Regions from separate parts of the Luteimicrobium sp. DT211 genome, predicted to be linked through region 2. Evidence: predicted binding sites of a transcription regulator. Region 2 holds the regulator's gene; the other holds the start of a gene.
The links. Region 2 encodes HspR, which represses chaperone genes until heat shock. Its sites were predicted from a motif close to AAGTTGAGTCNNNNNGACTCAACTT; they were not measured.
Positions count from the first base shown of each region.

Region 1: a site for HspR is predicted at 7,113-7,137, ahead of clpB (ATP-dependent chaperone ClpB). Genes of this name have one in related genera too.

Region 1 is NZ_JBNCMC010000001.1:682,443-691,599, forward strand. It holds gene ACLQ14_RS03105 (HoxN/HupN/NixA family nickel/cobalt transporter) at 1-768, opposite strand, end outside; gene ACLQ14_RS03110 (hypothetical protein) at 823-1,704, opposite strand; gene ACLQ14_RS03115 (hypothetical protein) at 2,065-4,806, shown strand; gene ACLQ14_RS03120 (cation diffusion facilitator family transporter) at 4,946-5,950, shown strand; gene ACLQ14_RS03125 (AAA family ATPase) at 6,029-6,772, opposite strand; gene ACLQ14_RS03130 (hypothetical protein) at 6,769-7,080, opposite strand; gene clpB (ATP-dependent chaperone ClpB) at 7,196-9,157, shown strand, end outside.
Region 2 is NZ_JBNCMC010000001.1:840,696-849,852, forward strand. It holds gene ACLQ14_RS03830 (winged helix-turn-helix domain-containing protein) at 1-104, shown strand, start outside; gene ACLQ14_RS03835 (sigma-70 family RNA polymerase sigma factor) at 143-4,525, opposite strand; gene ACLQ14_RS03840 (hypothetical protein) at 4,705-5,526, shown strand; gene ACLQ14_RS03845 (DUF1540 domain-containing protein) at 5,532-5,840, opposite strand; gene ACLQ14_RS03850 (heat shock protein transcriptional repressor HspR) at 5,999-6,406, opposite strand; gene ACLQ14_RS03855 (DnaJ C-terminal domain-containing protein) at 6,441-7,466, opposite strand; gene ACLQ14_RS03860 (nucleotide exchange factor GrpE) at 7,514-8,149, opposite strand; gene dnaK (molecular chaperone DnaK) at 8,173-9,157, opposite strand, start outside.

The DNA.
Region 1 (9,157 bases), 160 kb from region 2:
GGCCCCGCCCGCGAGCACGAGCAGGCCGACCTCGGTCGCGGTGTCGAAGCCGAGCCCGAACAGGACGCCGACCGGGTAGATCCCCGCCGGCGTCCGGACCGTGCGCGTCAGGCCGCCCAGGAACCGGTTGAGCAGGCCGCGGCGCGCGAGCTGCTCCTCGAGCGCGGCGTCGTCGTGATCGCCGCGGCGCATCGCGCGAGCCACCCGGACGATCCCGACCAGGGCGGCGAGGTTGAGGATGCCGAGGACCCACAGGAACACCCCGGAGACCGTGGGCCCGACGACGCCCGTGACGGTGTGGAGCGTGGACGCGTCGTCCTGGAGCGGCCCGACGAGCGCCCGGACCCCGACCGAGAGCAGCAGCGCGAGGGTGAAGACGATCGTCGAGTGCCCGAGCGAGAACCAGAAGCCGACGGAGAGCGGCCTCCGGCCGGGGCTCCGCCCGCTCGCTCGGAGGGCGGCAGCGTCGCTCACGAGCTTGCGGGTCGTGTTGTCGATCGCCGCGATGTGGTCGGCGTCGAACGCGTGCCGCAGGCCGAACGAGTACGCCAGGATCCCCACGCCGACCGTGAACACCTGGTGGTCGCCGCCGAGCTCGAACCGGTGGGGAGACACGAGCGCGAGCAGGACGCCGAACCCGACCACGTGGAGCAGCACCACGACCGTGGCCATGCCCGCGAGCGAGCGCCCGTCGCCGGGTTCGAGACGGGCTCGCCCGGGTGCCGAGTCGGTCGTGGCGGTCGTCGTGGTCGTCCCGGTCGTGGTCACGGGGGCTCCGTTCGGGCTCGGTGCGGGGGCTGGCACGGTTGTTGCGCCCCCTCGTCAGGATGCGCCCGGCGCGATGATGCCGCCGAGCGCGAGGACGCTGATCGCGCCGCCGGCGAGCGCGATCGCCGCGCCCGTGACGAGCGGCACCGCGCGGGCGGCGCTCCGGAGGGCCGCCGTCGGGCGGGTGTGCGCCACGACGAAGGACCGGCCCCAGAGGGCCGCGAGACCGGCCGCGAACAGCACCGACGCGAGCCCGACGCCGAACGCGAGGACGAGGCCGACCGCCATCCCCGACCGCCCGGCGAAGATCCCCGTCACGAGCACGAGGAACGCCGACGGCGAAGGCGTCAGCGCGCCCGCGGCGCCCAGCGTCACGAGGGTGGGGCGGCTCACGGCCGGGGCGGTCGTCGTCGGGTGGTCGTGGTGATGACCGTCGTGGTCGTGGTCGTGGTCGTGGGCCGGGACGTCCGTCGGGCGCACGTGCGTGTGGGCGCGGCCGAACGGGCCGTGCCGGTGGGTGAGCGACCCGTCGGCCGCGCCGGGGGCTGGCGCGCGTCGGGCCCGGAGCACGAGGAGCACGCCGACGCCGACGACCGTCAGACCCGCCACGAGCTCCAGCACCCCGGTGAGCTGCTCGAGGTCGACGAGGCCGGACAGGTCGAAGAAGGTCCACAGGACCGCGAGAACGAGCACCGAAACGGTGTGCATGACGGCGACCGAGCCGCCGAGCCAGGCGGCGTCCCGTACGGTGCCGCGCGAGCCGACGAGGTAGGCGGCCGCGAGGCTCTTGCCGTGCCCCGGCCCGACGGCGTGCGCGGCGCCCGCGAGGAACGCGAACGCGAACGCGACGGGCGCGAAGTGCGGCGACGTGACGAAGCCGAGCATCGTGTCCGCGAGCCCGCCGAACGGCGACCAGTCGAGGAGGGAGGAAGCCACGCTGGGATGGAAGCGTGCGAGCCGGAACGCCGGCGTTCCGCGAGGTGGCCGGCGTCGGGCGGTCCGGTGAACGCTCCACGTCCCGGCGCGTCGGCGTTGGAATGTGCGGCCCCCTGCGGAAACCGGTCACCACTGATCCCGCTCCGCCGCGGCGCCCGAAGTGGCGAGAAACGACGCCGGTTTGCCCGGAAACAGCGAGAAACGCTTGCCCGTCGGCCACGACGATGCCTACGGTCCAGAAACCGGTTGCTGCCGTCGCTCGAGTCCGATGTGCGGTGGTTCGCCCCACGAGACACCGTGGTTCGTGGCGCTCGCGGCCGAGGCAAGTCCCGCATTCGACGACGAAAGTGAGGCACCACGATGCGACGGAAGGCATCACGACGGCTGCTGGCCGCGGGGGTGACGACGTCCATGGCAGCGGCGATCGGGATCGCCGCGCTGACGCTCCCCGGAGCGCAGGCGGCCGCGAGCGGAGCGAACGGCTTCGCGTCCCAGAACGGCGGCACCACGGGCGGCGCCGGCGGCGCGGTCGTCAAGGCGACGACCGGCACCGAGATCAACCAGGCCCTGTGCAGCCGGGCCGCGGACGACACTCCGCTGACGATCCAGGTCACGGGCACGATCACCCTCGACAACACCGACAAGGTCTCGGGCGACAGCTGCGACACGACCGGTGACGAGATCCAGTTCAAGGGCGTCAGCAACGTGACGCTGGTGGGCGCCGGGTCGGGCGCGACGTTCGACCAGATCGGCATCCACCTCCGCGACGCGCACAACGTCGTGATCCAGAACGTCACGGTCCAGAACGTCAAGAAGTCGAACGGCGCGACCTCCAACGGCGGCGACGCGATCGGCCTCGAGTCGGGCGTGTCCAACGTGTGGGTGGACCACGACACGCTCCTGGCGTCGGGCGGCGAGGACGAGGGCTACGACTCCCTGATCGACATGAAGTCCGGAACGACGTACGTCACGGTGTCGTACACGGTCTTCCGGAACTCCGGGCGGGGCGGCCTGGTCGGCCACAGCGACACCGACACGAACAACGGCCCAGTGACGTTCCACCACAACCTGTACGACCACATCGACTCGCGCACCCCGCTGCTGCGGGCGGCGACGGCCCACATCTACGACAACTACTACGTGGACCTCCAGAAGTCGGGCATCAACTCCCGCGACGGCGGCAAGGCCAAGGTCGAGAACAACTACTTCAAGGACTCCCAGGACCCGCTCGGCACGTTCTACACGGACAAGCCCGGGTTCTGGCAGGTCGCCGGGAACGTCTTCGACAACGTGACGTGGACGGCCGCGGACAGCGAGACCAACCCGGCCGGCTCGAACCCGACGTCGACCACCACCGTCGCGATCCCGTACTCCTACACGCTCGACGACGCGAGCTGCGTGCCCGACATCGTCGGGAAGACCGCAGGCGCGAACACCGGGCTGAAGGTGTCGGACGGTTCGTGCACGCCGACCAGCCCGCCGGCCACGGACGAGCCGACCACCCCGCCGACCGACGCGCCGACGGACCCGGCGACGACGGACCCGACCGACCCGTCGGACGGGGGCTCGGGCGACACCCCGAGCGGCGCCCCGACGCCGGGCAGCGGCGCGATCTACGTGGCGCCTTCGGGCACGGACAGCGCGGCCGGCACGGTCTCCGCGCCGACGACGCTCGCCTCCGCGGTCGCCAAGGTGAAGCCGGGCGGGCAGATCTTCCTGCGCGGCGGCACGTACAAGCTCTCCGACACGGTGACGATCCAGCCGGGCAACAGCGGAACGTCGTCGTCGCCGACGGTGCTCGCCGCGTACCCGGGCGAGAAGCCCGTCCTGGACTTCTCGGCGCAGACCGAGGACCCGGCCAACCGCGGCATCGAGCTCGGCGGTGACTACTGGCACTTCTACGGGTTCACCGTCCAGCACGCGGGGGACAACGGCATCCTCGTGGGCGGCGACCACAACGTGATCGAGCGCGTCGTCACGGCGGCCAACCGCGACACGGGTCTGCAGATCGCGCGTCTCGTCGCGGGTGCGCCCGCCTCCGAGTGGCCGTCGGACAACCTCGTGGTCAGCAGCGAGTCGCACGACAACGTCGACTCCGACGGCGAGGACGCGGACGGCTTCGCCGCGAAGCTGACCGCCGGGCCGGGCAACGTGTTCCGGTACGACGTCTCGCACAACAACATCGACGACGGCTGGGACCTGTACGCGAAGGACGAGACCGGACCCATCGGCGTCGTCACCATCGAGGACTCGCTGTCGTACCACAACGGCACCCTGACCGACGGGTCGCAGGCCGGCAGCGGGGACCGCAACGGGTTCAAGCTCGGCGGGTCGAAGATCGCCGACGACCACGTCGCGCTCCGGAACATCGCGTACGAGAACGGCCACGACGGGTTCACGTACAACAGCAACCCGGGCCACATGACGATCACGGACAACGTGAGCATCGGCAACGACGAGCGGAACTTCCACTGGGAGACCGGGACGTCGGTGTTCAGCGGCAACCTGTCCTGCGACAGCGGGTCGAACGACAAGATCGTCGGGACCGACGACGGCACGAACCACTGGTACACGGGCTCGAACAGCTCGGGCTGCTCCGCGTACGCGGGCGCGCTGGCCTGGTCGTTCGGCTCGGACGGGAAGCTCCACGTGACGTTCGGCGGCTCCGAGCCGACGGACCCGACCGACCCGCCCACGGACCCGACGGACCCGCCGACCGACCCGACGGACCCGCCGAGCGGGACCAACCTGAGCCTCGGCGCGGGTGCGGACGGCTCGAGCAAGGCCAGCGGGACGAGCTACGGGAACGCGATCGACGGTGACGCCTCGACCTACTGGTCGCCCAGCGGGTCCACCGGCACCCTCTCGGTGAAGTGGAGCTCGGCGAAGACCGTCTCGAAGGTCGTCGTGAAGGAGGCCGGCACGGCCGGCACCATCGGCGCCTGGAAGCTCGTGAACAACGACACCGGGGCCGTCCTCAAGACGGGCTCGGGCGCCGGGACGGTCTCGTTCTCGGCGACGTCGCTCACGAAGCTCAACTTCGTGATCACGAGCGCGTCCGGCACGCCGAAGCTCGCGGAGCTGGAGACGTACGCCGGCTGACGGCGCGCGTCCCATCCGCCGAGATACCGCGATCCGGCTGAGATACCGAGGGAGACCCGGTATCTCGGCCGGATCTCGGTATCTCGGCGGGACGGCGTCCTCGGGGGCGGGGACGGCGCCGTCGTGATAGACCGACCGCATGGCCGCCTCCCCGACCCCGCCGGACGACGGGCAGGTGGCCACGCCCACCACGCCCCGCGTCGCCAGCCCGCCGGACGAGCGCGGCGACTCGACGCTCACCGTGGTGATCGCGTTCGCCGCCAACCTGGCGGTGGCGCTCGCGAAGTCGGCCGCGGCCGCGCTCACCGGGTCCGCCTCGATGGTCGCGGAGGCCGTGCACTCGTGGGCCGACACGGGCAACGAGGTGTTCCTGCTCGTCGCGGACCGGTCCTCGCGTCGGAAGGCCGACGCCGTCCATCCCCTCGGCTACGGGCGCGAGGCGTACGTGTGGTCGATGTTCGCGGCGATCGGGCTGTTCGCGGTCGGCGCGGGGGTCTCGGTGACCCACGGCATCCAGGAGCTCGCCCACCCCGAGCCGGCGACGGACTTCGGGGTCGCGTACGCGGTGCTCGCCCTGTCGTTCGTGCTCGAGGGCCTGTCGTTCCTCCGGTCGATCCGGCAGGCCCGCGGCGAGGCGAGGGTGGCCGAGCGGGACGTGCTCGAGCACGTCGTCGCGACGTCCGACCCGACGCTTCGGGCGGTCGTCGCCGAGGACGCGGCCGCCCTCGTCGGCCTCGTCGTCGCGTTCGTCGGCGTCCTCGCCCACCAGCTCACGGGATCGCCGGTGCCGGACGCGATCGGGTCGATCGTCGTCGGGCTCGTCCTGGGCGTCGTCGCGGTGATCCTCATCCAGCGCAACCGCGTGTTCCTCGTCGGCGCCGGCGTCGACGAGCGCACCCGCCGCGCCGTCCTGGCCGGGCTGCTCGGCCTGCCCGACGTCGCCCGCGTGACGTACCTGCGGCTCGAGTACGTGGGGCCGCGGTCGCTCTACCTGGTGGCGAGCGTCGACCTCGTGGGGGACGCCGTCGAGCACGTCGTCGCGCGCCGCCTCGACGCCCTCGAGCGCAAGGTCGCCGAGACGCCGCGGCTGGCGGGCGTCGTGCTCACGCTGTCGACGCCGGAGGAGCCGTCGCTCACGGTGTGATGGCGCCGGTCACGCCGGTCGCCTTGCCGCGCGCGTCGAGGTCGATCACGCTGCTCGCGCCGGACGTCCAGGTCACCGTCACCCGTCGAGCAGGTGTCGGAGGTAGCGCGCCGGGTGCGCGAGGTAGGAGCGCCAGTGCTCGACGAGCTCGAGGTCCTCCCAGCGCGCCCGGCGCAGCCCCCACGGGCCCACCTCGAGGATCGTCGCTCCGGGCAGCGCAGCGAGCACGGGGGAGTGCGTCGCGCACAGGACCTGGCCCCCCGACCGGGCGAGGTCGTCAAGCGTGCGCATCAGTGAGAGCGTGGACGAGAACGACAGCGCCGCCTCGGGCTCGTCGAGGCAGTAGAACCCGGGCGAGTCGAACCGGCTCCCGAGCACCGCGAGGAACGACTCGCCGTGGCTCATCTCGTGGAACCTCGGGTCCGGGTAGCGCGGGTTGCCGCCCGTCCGCTCGACGTACGTGTACCAGCCGTGCATGGTCTCGGCACGGAGGAAGAATCCCCACCGGCCCGCGCCGACCCCGCGCTGGAGGGTGATCGCGTCGCTCAGCGGCGACTCGCTGGTCCGGGTCGAGTGCTGCCCGTGCGCGGTGCCGCCCTCGGGGGACAGACCGTAGGCGACGGCGAGCGCCTCGACCATCGTGGACTTGCCGGAGCCGTTCTCACCGACGAGGAAGGTCACGCCCGGCGCGAGCTGCAGCCCGTCCCGAAGGAGCTGGTCGACGGCGGGGATCGTCCTCGGCCAGGTGCCGGCGTCCAGCGGGTGTTCCTTCCTCGCCGCTACGCGCACCACCGGTGGCTGGCGGAAGAAGTCGGACCTCATCGGCCGGTCGACGAGTGCGGGTCGTCGCTGCCGCGGTCGAGCGAGCGCCGGGTGCGGGCGCCGACGATGGCGACGCTGACGAGCCCGAGCGCGGCGACGCCGAGGATCACCTTGACCCACGGGAACCCGGAGCCCTCGCCGGAGTCCGGACGGTCGCCGGGCTGGACGGTCGACGTGACGGTCGGGCCGGGGCTCGGGGTCGCGGCCTGCGCGGCGCCCGCCCCGAGCCCGCCGAGGGCGAGCACGAGCAGGGTGCCCAGCGCCGCCAGGGCGAGGAGCGGTCGTCGGTCGAGGCGCGCGCGGAGCATGCTTGCGAGGGTAGTCCGGGACGCGACAACAAGAGTTGAGCGGAATAGGCTCAATTCTGGCACCGTTGTTGCGAGCAGAAGCGTTCCCGACACCCCGGAGGATCCCGGAGACCCCATGGACACCCAGTTCACGACCATGTCGCAGCAGGCGATCGGCGAGGCGATCCAGACCGCGTCGGCCGCCGGCAACCCCCAGCTCGAGCCCGTCCATCTCCTGAGCGCGCTGCTGCAGCAGCAGGGCGGCGTCGCGGGCGGGCTGCTCGACGCCGTCGGCGCCGACACCCAGGCCGTCGGCCAGAAGGTGCGCGGCGCGCTCGTCGCGCTGCCCTCGGCGGCGGGCTCCGCCGTCGCGCAGCCGACCGCGAGCCGCGCCACGAGCGCCGTGCTCGACCTCGCCGGCAAGGAGGCGACCTCGCTGGGCGACCAGTACGTCTCCACCGAGCACCTGCTCATCGGCCTTGCGGGCGCCGCGTCGCCGGCCGCCGACATCCTCCGCGCCGCCGGCGCGACCGTCGACGCGCTGCGCGCCGCCCTGCCGTCCGTCCGCGGCAACGCCAAGGTCACCAGCCCCAACCCCGAGGGCACCTACAAGGCCCTCGAGCAGTACGGCAACGACCTCACCGCTCAGGCGGCCGACGGCAAGCTCGACCCCGTGATCGGCCGCGACTCCGAGATCCGGCGCGTCATCCAGGTGCTCTCGCGCCGCACCAAGAACAACCCCGTGCTCATCGGCGAGCCCGGCGTCGGCAAGACGGCCGTCGTCGAGGGGCTCGCCCAGCGCATCGTCGCGGGCGACGTCCCCGAGTCCCTCAAGGGCAAGAAGCTCGTCGCGCTCGACCTCGCCTCGATGGTCGCGGGCGCCAAGTACCGCGGGGAGTTCGAGGAGCGCCTCAAGGCCGTGCTCGAGGAGATCCAGCAGTCCGACGGGCAGGTCGTCACGTTCATCGACGAGCTGCACACGGTGGTCGGCGCCGGGGCCTCGGGCGCTGAGTCCTCGATGGACGCCGGCAACATGCTCAAGCCCATGCTCGCCCGCGGCGAGCTCCGCATGGTCGGCGCCACCACGCTCGACGAGTACCGCGAGCACATCGAGAAGGACCCCGCGCTCGAGCGCCGGTTCCAGCAGGTGTTCGTCGGCGAGCCGTCCGTCGAGGACACCGTCGCGATCCTCCGCGGGCTCAAGGAGCGCTACGAGGCGCACCACAAGGTGACCATCGCCGACGACGCCCTCGTCGCCGCCGCCGCGCTGTCCGACCGGTACATCACCGGCCGCCAGCTGCCCGACAAGGCGATCGACCTCGTCGACGAGGCCGCGTCCCGCCTGCGCATGGAGCTCGACTCGTCCCCGACCGAGATCGACGAGCTGCAGCGCGCCGTCACGCGCCTCGAGATGGAGGAGGTCGTGCTCTCCGAGGCCGACGACGCCGCCTCGCGCGAGCGCCTCGAGCGCCTGCGGGCGGACCTCGCCGACCGCCGCGAGCAGCTCTCCGCGCTCACGACGCGCTGGGAGGCCGAGAAGGCCGGCCACAACCGCGTCGGCGACCTCAAGGTCAGGCTCGACCAGCTCCGCTCCGACGCCGAGCGGCTCCTGCGCGAGGGCGACCTCGAGAAGGCCGCGCGGATCCGGTACGGCGAGATCCCCGCCGTCGAGCAGGAGCTCGCCGCCGCGGAGGCTGCGGAGGACGCCGAGGCGGGGGCGGAGGAGGTCGCGCACGAGACCCCGCTCGTCCCCGAGAAGGTCTCCGCCGACGAGATCGCCGAGGTCGTGTCCGCGTGGACCGGCATCCCGGCCGGCCGCCTGCTCCAGGGCGAGTCCGAGAAGCTCCTCCACATGGAGGACGTCATCGGCGAGCGGCTCATCGGGCAGCGGGCCGCCGTCGCCGCGGTGTCCGACGCCGTCCGACGCGCTCGCGCCGGCGTGTCCGACCCGAACCGGCCCACCGGCTCGTTCCTGTTCCTCGGGCCGACGGGCGTCGGCAAGACCGAGCTCGCCAAGGCGCTCGCGGACTTCCTGTTCGACGACGAGCGCGCGATGGTCCGCATCGACATGTCCGAGTACTCCGAGAAGTTCGCGGTG
Region 2 (9,157 bases):
TCCGGCGGGTCCGCGAGAAGCTCGACGTCGGGCACGTGATCACGACGGTCCGCGGCGTCGGGTACCGGTTCGCGACCGCCGCCGAGGTCGTGCTCGAAGGCTGACGCGTCGCCCGCGGTGACGTTCCGTTCGCCGTCGGCGGTCAGCCCTCGCGCGACCAGGGCTGCGGGAGGCCGACCGACTGCGCCCAGTCGTTGGCGGCCGGCGGCGCGAGCAGCGAGAGCCGGTGGTGCCCGAGCACGCCGTGGTCGAGGCGCCAAACGTCCCCGTCGTAGGTCACGCGGTCACCCTCGTCGTAGAACCCCCGCTGCCAGTCGGGGACGCACCGGACGCCGTCGACGGGCAGGGTGAACGTCTCGCCCGCGGCGTTCACGGTGAAGGCGGCGGCCTGCTCGCCGACCGTGCGCTGGACGGTGCTGGAGTCGCCGGCCTCGACGAGGACGCCCCGCCCGCCGGACACCCGGAACCAGACGTCGACGGACGACGCCGTGTTGTCGAGGAGGATCGCGACCGGCGCGGACGACTGCTGGCTGCCGCGGTCGAACGTGCACGCGCCGACGGAGGCGACGGACGCCGCGGGGTGGGTGCAGTCGGGCGCGTCGTAGGAGGCGTCGCGGGACGTCGTGAAGTCGCCGCGCGAGATCGTGACGTGCACGGAACCGGCCCGGACGTGGCCGTGGTGGCGGTCGGCGCGGACGGTCACGTCGACCGACCCGTTGCCGGGCACCTGCACCGACTTCCCGTCGACGACGGCCGTCACGTCCCAGGCCGAACCGTTCGTCAGGGTCAGGGTCACGGTGCCGTCGCACTGCGCGGCCGCGGCCGCCCCGACCGGCCAGCGCACCTCCGTGGCGACCTGGACGGCGGCTGTCGCGTCCGCGACGCCGTGACCGCCGAAGGTCACGGCCACCCGGTCGGTCCCGGCCGCAGCGTCGCGGTCGACGCCGAGGTCGAGCCGCAGCGTCGCGGTCTGGCCGGGCGCGAGCGAGCGGTCGGCGACGATCGAGCCGTACCGGCCGTGGAAGTCGCCGCCGACGCCGTCCACCGTGTACCCGGCCGGCAGGTCGAGGTCCGCGCCGAGGCGGTACGCGGTGGCGGTGCCGTCGTTCGTGACCGAGACGGTGACCGTGACGCTGCCCGGGTTGGGCACGCTCGCGTCGGCGCCGTCGTGCGCGTCGAGCACGGGCTTGCCGGGGCAGCGGTTCTGGACGTACGTGACCGTGCGGGTCGTGGTCTGCCCATCACGGGTGAGGGTCACGTCCACCGACGCCTGGCGTCCGTGCCAGCCGTGGTGACGCTGGTACGTCACCGGCACGACGAGCTGGGCGCCGTCGGACCCGACGGTCACGTCCTTCGCACCGGGCGCGCCCGCCGTGAGTGCCGCGACCGAACCGTTGGCGACGGCGATCGTCAGCGTGCCCTGGCCCGGCTTCTCCCAGCCCGTGCACTGCACCGCTCCGGCGGCGGTCGCGCTCGCGCCGGTCCACGGGTCCTCGACGACGAGGTCCTGCGACCAGGACGCCGTCCGGTGCGTCGCGTCCGCGTCCCCCGGGTTCCCGACGGCGAAGGTCACCTGCACCGGACCCGACCGGGCGCCGTCGCGCGTGGTGAGGGTGAGCGGCAGACTCGCCTTGTCGCCCGCGGCGACCGAGCCCCCGAGCGTCCACGTGCTGTCGCCCGTCTGGGTCCAGCCGTCGCCGACGCGGACGAACACGCCGTCGGGGGCCGCGACCGTGGCCGTGACGCCCGTGGCGGCGACCGAACCGCCGTTCGACACCGACGCGCTCGTGCTGGTCGTGTCGGGGTTCGCGAGCGTCGCCGAGCGGGCGGTGGCGGCCGACAGGTCGGGGGCGCACGGATCCGCGCGATAACTCGTGGTGACGGGCGCGGAGACCCGGAGCACGCCGTCGACCGTGCGCTGGAACGTCACCGTGAGGCCCTGCGCGCCGCCGCCCGCGTAGACGACCGGCACCCCGACGGAGCCCGACGACCCGGAGACGCCCGCGTCGCCGGAGACCGCGTCGCGCGTCACGACCGCGGTGAGAGCGGCGGACGAGCCGTTCACGACCGGCACGGCCACCGTCGCCGCGCCCACGCTCTCCGGCCCGGTGCACTGCAGGCTCGGCGTGCCGACGTCGGCTCCCTGCCACGGCTTCTCGACGGTCAGGCCGGTGGATGCCGTGGGCGTGCCGTTGTCCGCCACGGCGCCGCGGACGGTGAGCGTCGCCCGCCCGGCGCCGTCGGGCGCCGTGCCGGACGCGCCGCCCGTGCCGTCGGCCACCACGTGCGCGGTGAGCGCCGTCGAGTCGCCGCTCGGCAGGGCGAACCCGGCGGGGACCCTCCAGACCGTCCCACCGAACCCGTCGACCGGCGTCCAGGACCCGCCGCCGGTGAGGCTCGTGACGCGGACGCCGTCCGGCACGGTGAGCGCGACCGTCGCACTGGACGGGGCGCCCGCGTCGCCCGTGTTGGCGAGCGTGAAGCGCACGTCACCCTCGCCCGGGTTCGCGACCGTGAGGTCGGACGACGACGACGGCACGAGGTTCGCGCTGTGGACCGTCGAGTCCTGGGGTGCCACGCTGCCCGTCCACGGCGCCGTGTACCCCTCGGCGGAGATCTGCCACCCGATGCCGCCGAAGCTGCGCGACCGCGGCGTGAGGTTGACGCTCACGCCGACCTGCGCACCCGCGGCGAGCGAGGCCACGTGGCAGACGACGGTCGGGCCACCGTCGGCGCCCGACGGCGTCACGACGCACGTGCCGTCGGGGACGTCCAGGCGGAGCGCCGCGCTCGTGAGGCCGCCGCCCGAGCCCCCGGTGCCGCCGGGCAGGAGCGACGCGCTGTCGGCGTCGACCGACTGCGGGAGCTGGAGCGTGAGGTCGACGTCCTGGGCGGCCGTGCCGCCCGTGTTCGAGGCCGTCAGCGACACCTGCGTCGCGGAGCCGACCGTGAAGGTCGGGGCGCCGTCGAGGCCGACGGCGAGGCTGGCCGGCGTGGGCGGCGGGGGCGGGTCGACCGGAGCGGTCGTCGCAGGCGGGTCGACCGGGGCGGTCGTCGGGTCGGCGGTCGGCGCCGTCGTGGGCAGCGGATCCGCGACCGGGACGACGGGCGGGACGACCGGGTCCGTCGTCGGCTGCGTGGTGGGAGTCACCTCGGGAAAGACCGGGGCGACCGTCGTCGGGGACGTCAGGTCTGGGGTCGTCGGCTCGACGACGGGCGAGCTGGGCTCTGCGCCGGGCGTCGGGAGCGATGGCTCCGTGAGCGCCGCGGTCACCAGCGGCGCGGCCGCCTCCGGCGGCGTACCGCCGGAGAACACGCCGAGCCCCGCGGCGACGCCGACGCCGACCGCTGCCGTCAGGCCGACCGTCACGACGGTGGCCGTGATGGGCGCCGCCGCGAAGAACGCCGCGATCCCGGTCGCACCGGCGCTCGCGGTGCCTGCCCCGCCGACGACCGCCGCCCCGCCGGTCGCCCCGGCGCCCGACGCTGCGGCGCCGACACCGGACGCGACTCCCCCGGCGGCGCCGGAGGCCCCGCCGGCACCCGCCGTCCCGGCGCCGCTCGCGGCCATGGCACCCGACCCCGCCGAGCCGGCGCCGGCCGTGGCGCCGCCCCCGGTGGCCGCGCCACCTCCCGCGGCCGCGCCTCCTCCGGTCGCCGCCGACCCGGCACCGCCCGCGACGGTGGCCCCGCCGGCCACGCCCGCACCGCCGCCGAGGGGCAGCGCGTGCCCGACGAGCGCCAGCCCGCCGGTGCCCAGCACGAGCGGAGCGATCACGCCGCGCATGCCGTGCGCGACGTCGCCGAGCTCGAGCGCCAGCGCGCGGCACTCGCCGCAACCGGCAAGGTGCGACTCGACCTGCGCGGTCTCGCGCTTCGCGAGCCCGCCGCGCACGTAGGACCCGAGCAGCCCGTTGACAACGTGGCAGCCCTCGTCTGCCGTGCCGCTGAGGTGCTGCTGGAGGTACGCCTGCCGCAGCCCCTCCCGCGCCCGGTACGCGAGCGCGGACACGCCGTTGGCGGTCAGCCCGAGCAGCGGCGCGATCTGCGCGGGGGTGAGGCTCTCGACCTCCGTGTACCAGAGGACGGCCTGCCAGCGTTCGGGCAGACCGCGGTAGGCGCGGGAGACGACGGACCGTTCGAAGCTCTCGAGCGCCGGCTCCTCGGTGGACGCCGCGAGCCCGAACGCCGACTCGTACATCGTCCAGTCGTCCGTGGGACGCTGGCGCCGGCTGCCCTCGGTCATCCCGTAGGCCGTGTGCCGCACGACCGTGAACAGGTACGCGCGGAACGCGACGTCGGGCCCCCCGCCCGACTGCAGCACGGACAGCACCTTCGCGAAGGAGTCCGAGACGACGTCGTCGGCGTCCGCGGGACGACTCACGTACTGCCGCGCGACCGTCGCGGCCGCGGCGCCGTGCCGTTCGTAGAGCTCGCCGTAGGCGTGCTTGTCCCCGGCACGTACTGCCGCGATGAGCTCGGCGTCGCTGGCCGTGCTCGGAGTCCCGGGATCGAGGGCCGTCATGCGGAGTGTTGCTCCAGTCTTCGGACGCCCCCACATCGTAGGCTTGCGCGCTCGCGCGAACCATGCTTTGAGCGGGCGAAACCTGGCGATCGCGGGTTTCAGTGCCGGCGTCGGGCACGGAACGTCGTTTCACCCGCTCGCGTCGCGTCATGCGGGGTGCCCTGCCCGCTCTCATCTGCATGACCCACGGACGACTGCCGCCGCTCGAGGCGCCTGCGCAGCGTCTCCGCGACCGCTGGCGGGACGAGAGCCTCGCCGCTGTCTGGCTGCACGACGGCGACTGGTACCACCCCGCGGTGGACGCGCTCGCCGAGGGGATCGCCGAGCAGCGCGACGTCACCGGCGCCGCGGAAAGACTGGGCCGGTCCCGCGCCGCGCTGGGCGTGGGCATCGGCGAGGCGCTCGACGACGTCGCGTGCCTGTACGCCGTGACCGGGACGCCGCCCGACCCGCAGGTGCTGCGGGCGGTGAGCGTGGGCTGGGTCGTCGGGAACGAGACCGCACCCGCGCCCGTCGGCCTGGTCGACCCGTGGTCGGGGCTGCCCACCCTGGACTACCTGATGCTGAGGCTGCGCGAGACCTACGGCGAGGCGGGCCGCCAGGAGAAGGACCCGGCGACCACGCACGCGCTGGTCGTCGTCGACGTCGCGGTCGACCAGCTCACGGCTTTCCAACGCCTCGCCAGGGCTGCCGTGATGGGCGGGGTCATGGCGGAGGCGTTCGGCGACGGCCACCCGATGGCCGTCGCGGCGCCCGGCGTGTACGTCGCCCTCGTGTCACGCGACGAGACCCTCGGGCCACGCGTGGCGGAGCTGCGGGAAGCCGTGGAGCGCGCAGCCGAGGAGCGCAGCGTCTCCGCCGTCGTGCGCCGGCCACCGCGCGTCTGGATCGAGGGGCTGCCGCCGTCGGTCGACGACGTCCCCGCCCTCCTCGGCGCCGCGGGTGCGGTCGCCTTCGCCGGCTCGGCCGGCGTCGAGGTCGAGGGTGAAGACCGGCGCTGACTGACTCAGGCCGGGTCGAACGTCAGGCAGTCGGCGTGGTCCGCGCTCGCAGCGCCGGGGCCGACGCGGACGGACGCAGCGGCACACTCGAGGTGGTCGTTGTGCGTGCAGTCGGTGCGCTGGCAGGCGCCGACGAAGGTCATGACCTTCGGCAGGCCGCCCTTGACGTCGAGCGGGATGAAGGTCGCGCACTCGGCCTCGCCGGTCTCGCGCCCCCCGATCGTGACCGCGGCGGCGTGGCACGCGGTGTGGTCGTTGTACGAACAGCCGAGCACCGTGCACTCGGTGACCCGAGGCATCTCCATCGTGGCCATGTCGTTCTCCCGGGGTGTGGTCGTGGGCGGCTTCCGCTCTCGACACTATTCCGCGGAAATACATTCCGCCACCACGAGGACCCGCTTTTGTGGTGCTCTTTGGAAAAGCCTTTAGATCACATTCTTCTTGCGTAATCCGCGGCGGCGCTCGCGGCGGCTCAGAACGGCGACCACCGGACCAGGGCCGCGCGCTCCTCGCCCTCCGGCACGCTCGCGCGACGGCCGCGCGGCACGATCACCACGTCGCCCGACGACGCCGCGGCGAACACGCGGCGCCCGGGGTCGGCACGCAGGGCGAGGGCCTCGAGCATGCCCTCGAGCCGCTCGACCCGCTCCTCCAGCGTGAGGATCTTCTTGATCCCCGCGAGGTTGATGCCCTCCTCGTGCGACAGACGGTAGACCTCCCGCAGCTTCGCGACGTCGCGCGGCGAGTACCGCCGGCCGCGGCCGCGAGCGCGCCGCGGCGACACCAGGCCCAGCCGGTCGTACTGACGCAGCGTCTGCGGGTGCATGCCCGCGAGCGCGGCCGCCTCCGAGATCACGAACCGTGGCTCGTCGTCGTTCACGCCGCACCTCCCTGGGCGGGTGCCGCGGCGGCGCTCACTGCGCCGCGCGCTGGGCGAGGTCCGCCCGGACGTCGTCGGCCGACGTCTGGGACGCGAACTCCTCGACGGCCTGCTTGGCCGCCTTGGAGAGCTTCTGCGGCACCACGACCTGCACGGTGACGTAGAGGTCGCCTGTGCCCTTGGCGGTCTTGACGCCATGTCCCTTGACCCGCAGCGTCCGGCCCGACGGCGTCCCGGCGGGGATCTTCACGCGCACCGTCTGCCCGTCGAGCGTCGGCACCTCGAGCGTCGTGCCGAGGGCGGCCTCCGGGAAGGTGACCGGGACGGTCATCCGCAGGTTCTTGGGGTTCGCCGGGTCGAGCGAGAACACCGGGTGCGGGGTGACGTGGACCGTCACCACGAGGTCGCCGGCAGGGCCGCCCGTCATGCTCGTCCGGCCCTTGCCGGCCAGCTTGAGCTTCTGCCCGTCGCGCATGCCGGCCGGGATGCGGGCGCGCACGGTCCGGCCGTCGACGTCGAACGTCACTTCAGCGCCCTCGACCGCCGTGCGGAACGGCAGGGTCGTGGAGGTCAGGACGTCCTGGCCGCGTACCGGCGCCTGGCGTCCGTACGGACCGGCAGCACCGCCGCCGCCGAAGAGGCCGGACAGGATGTCCTCGAAGCCTCCCCCGCCGGCGCCGCCGGCACCGCCGGCACCGCCGGACGAGTAGCGGACGCGCTGGCCGCCGGGGGCGCCGCCCCCGAACATCCCGCCGAACATGTCCTCGAACCCGCCGGCCCCCGCGCCGCCGCCCGGGCCGCCGGCGGAGAAGCGGGCGCCGCCGCCTGCCATCGCCCGGACGGCGTCGTACTGCTGACGCTGCTCGGGGTCCGACAGAACGGCGTACGCCTCGCCGATCTCCTTGAACTTCGCCTCCGCGGCGGCGTCCCCCTGGTTCTGGTCGGGGTGCCACTGCCGGGCGAGCTTGCGGTACGCCCGCTTGATGGCGGCGTCGTCCGCGTCCTTGGGGACGCCGAGAGCCGCGTAGAAGTCCTTCTCGAACCAGTCCTGCCCGGTCACGGCGTCTCCCTTCGTGTCGTTCGGTCGGTGCGAGCCCTCGGCTCGGATCAGCTCTCGGGCCCGACGACGGCGACGTTCGCCGGCCGGACCACCTTCTCGCCGATGCGGTAGCCCGGCTCGATGACGATGCTGATCGTCGTCGAGGTCGCGTCCGCGTCGGCCTGGTGCATGAGCGCGTGGTGCAGGTTCGGGTCGAACTCCTCGCCGACCCGACCGAAGCGCTCCACCCCGTACTTGGCGAGGACGCCGTCGAGCTTGTCCGCGATCGCCGCGAACGGCCCGGCGAGGTCGCCGGCCGCGCGGGCCCGCTCGACGTCGTCGAGCACAGGAAGAAGGGCCAGCAGCACATCTTCCACGCCGCGCGACCGCGCCGCCTCGGACTCGCGCTTGGCGCGGTTGCGGTAGTTCACGAACTCCGCGCGCTCACGCTGCAGCGCGTCCAGGTGCGTGGCCGCCTCCGCCTGCGCCGCGGCGAGGGCCGAGTCGACCCCCGCGAGCGCGTCGGCGCCCTGCTCGGCCTCGAAGTCGAGGTGGTCGATCGAGTCCTCGCCGCCCGCGGGGGCCGCGGCGTCGGGCGTTGTGCCCGACGACGCGGCCTCGCGCGGCTGCCCCGTCTCCGGGTCGATCCGACGCTTGTCGGTGAAGTGGAACGGGGTGCCGGAGGAGGGCTCCTCCTCCGGCACGTCCGGAGTGTTCCCTGAGGTCGTCACTTCTTGTCGTCCTCGTCCACGATCTCGGCGTCGACGACGTCCTCGTCAGGGGCCGAGCCGGCGCCCGCTGCGGCGGTCGCGTCGTCCTGGGCGGCGCCGGCGTTCCCGGCCGCCTGCTCCTGCTCGGCCGCCGCGTAGAGCGCCTGGCCGATCTTCTGGCTGGAGGCGCCGAGCTTTTCGTGCGCGGACTTCACCGCGTCCGCGTCGTCGCCCTCGAGGGCCGACTTCACGGCGGCGATGTCGGACTCGACCTCGGACGCGACGTCCGCCGGGATCTTGTCCTTGTTGTCGTTGACGAGCTTCTCGGTCGAGTAGACGAACGCCTCGGCCTGGTTGCGGGTCTCGGCGTCCTCGCGACGCTTCTTGTCCTCGGCCGCGTGCTCCTCGGCCTCCTTGACCATGCGGTCGATGTCCTCCTTGGGGAGGGCCGAGCCGCCCGTGATGGTCATCTTCTGCTCCTTGCCGGTGCCGCGGTCCTTGGCGCCGACGTGCACGATGCCGTTCGCGTCGATGTCGAAGGTGACCTCGATCTGCGGCACGCCGCGCGGGGCCGGGGCGATGCCGGTCAGCTCGAACGTACCCAGCGGCTTGTTGTCCCGAGCGAACTCGCGCTCGCCCTGGAACACCTGGATGAGCACCGACGGCTGGTTGTCCTCGGCCGTCGAGAAGACCTCGGAGCGCTTGGTCGGGATGGCCGTGTTGCGCTCGATGAGCTTGGTCATCACGCCGCCCTTGGTCTCGATGCCGAGCGACAGGGGGGTCACGTCGATGAGCAGGACGTCCTTGCGGTCGCCCTTGATGACGCCGGCCTGCAGCGCGGCGCCGACGGCCACGACCTCGTCCGGGTTGACGCCCTTGTTGGGCTCCTTGCCGCCCGTGAGCTCCTTGACGACGTCCGTCACCGCGGGCATGCGGGTCGAGCCGCCGACGAGGACGACGTGGTCGATCTCGGAGACCGAGACACCCGCGTCGGAGATGACC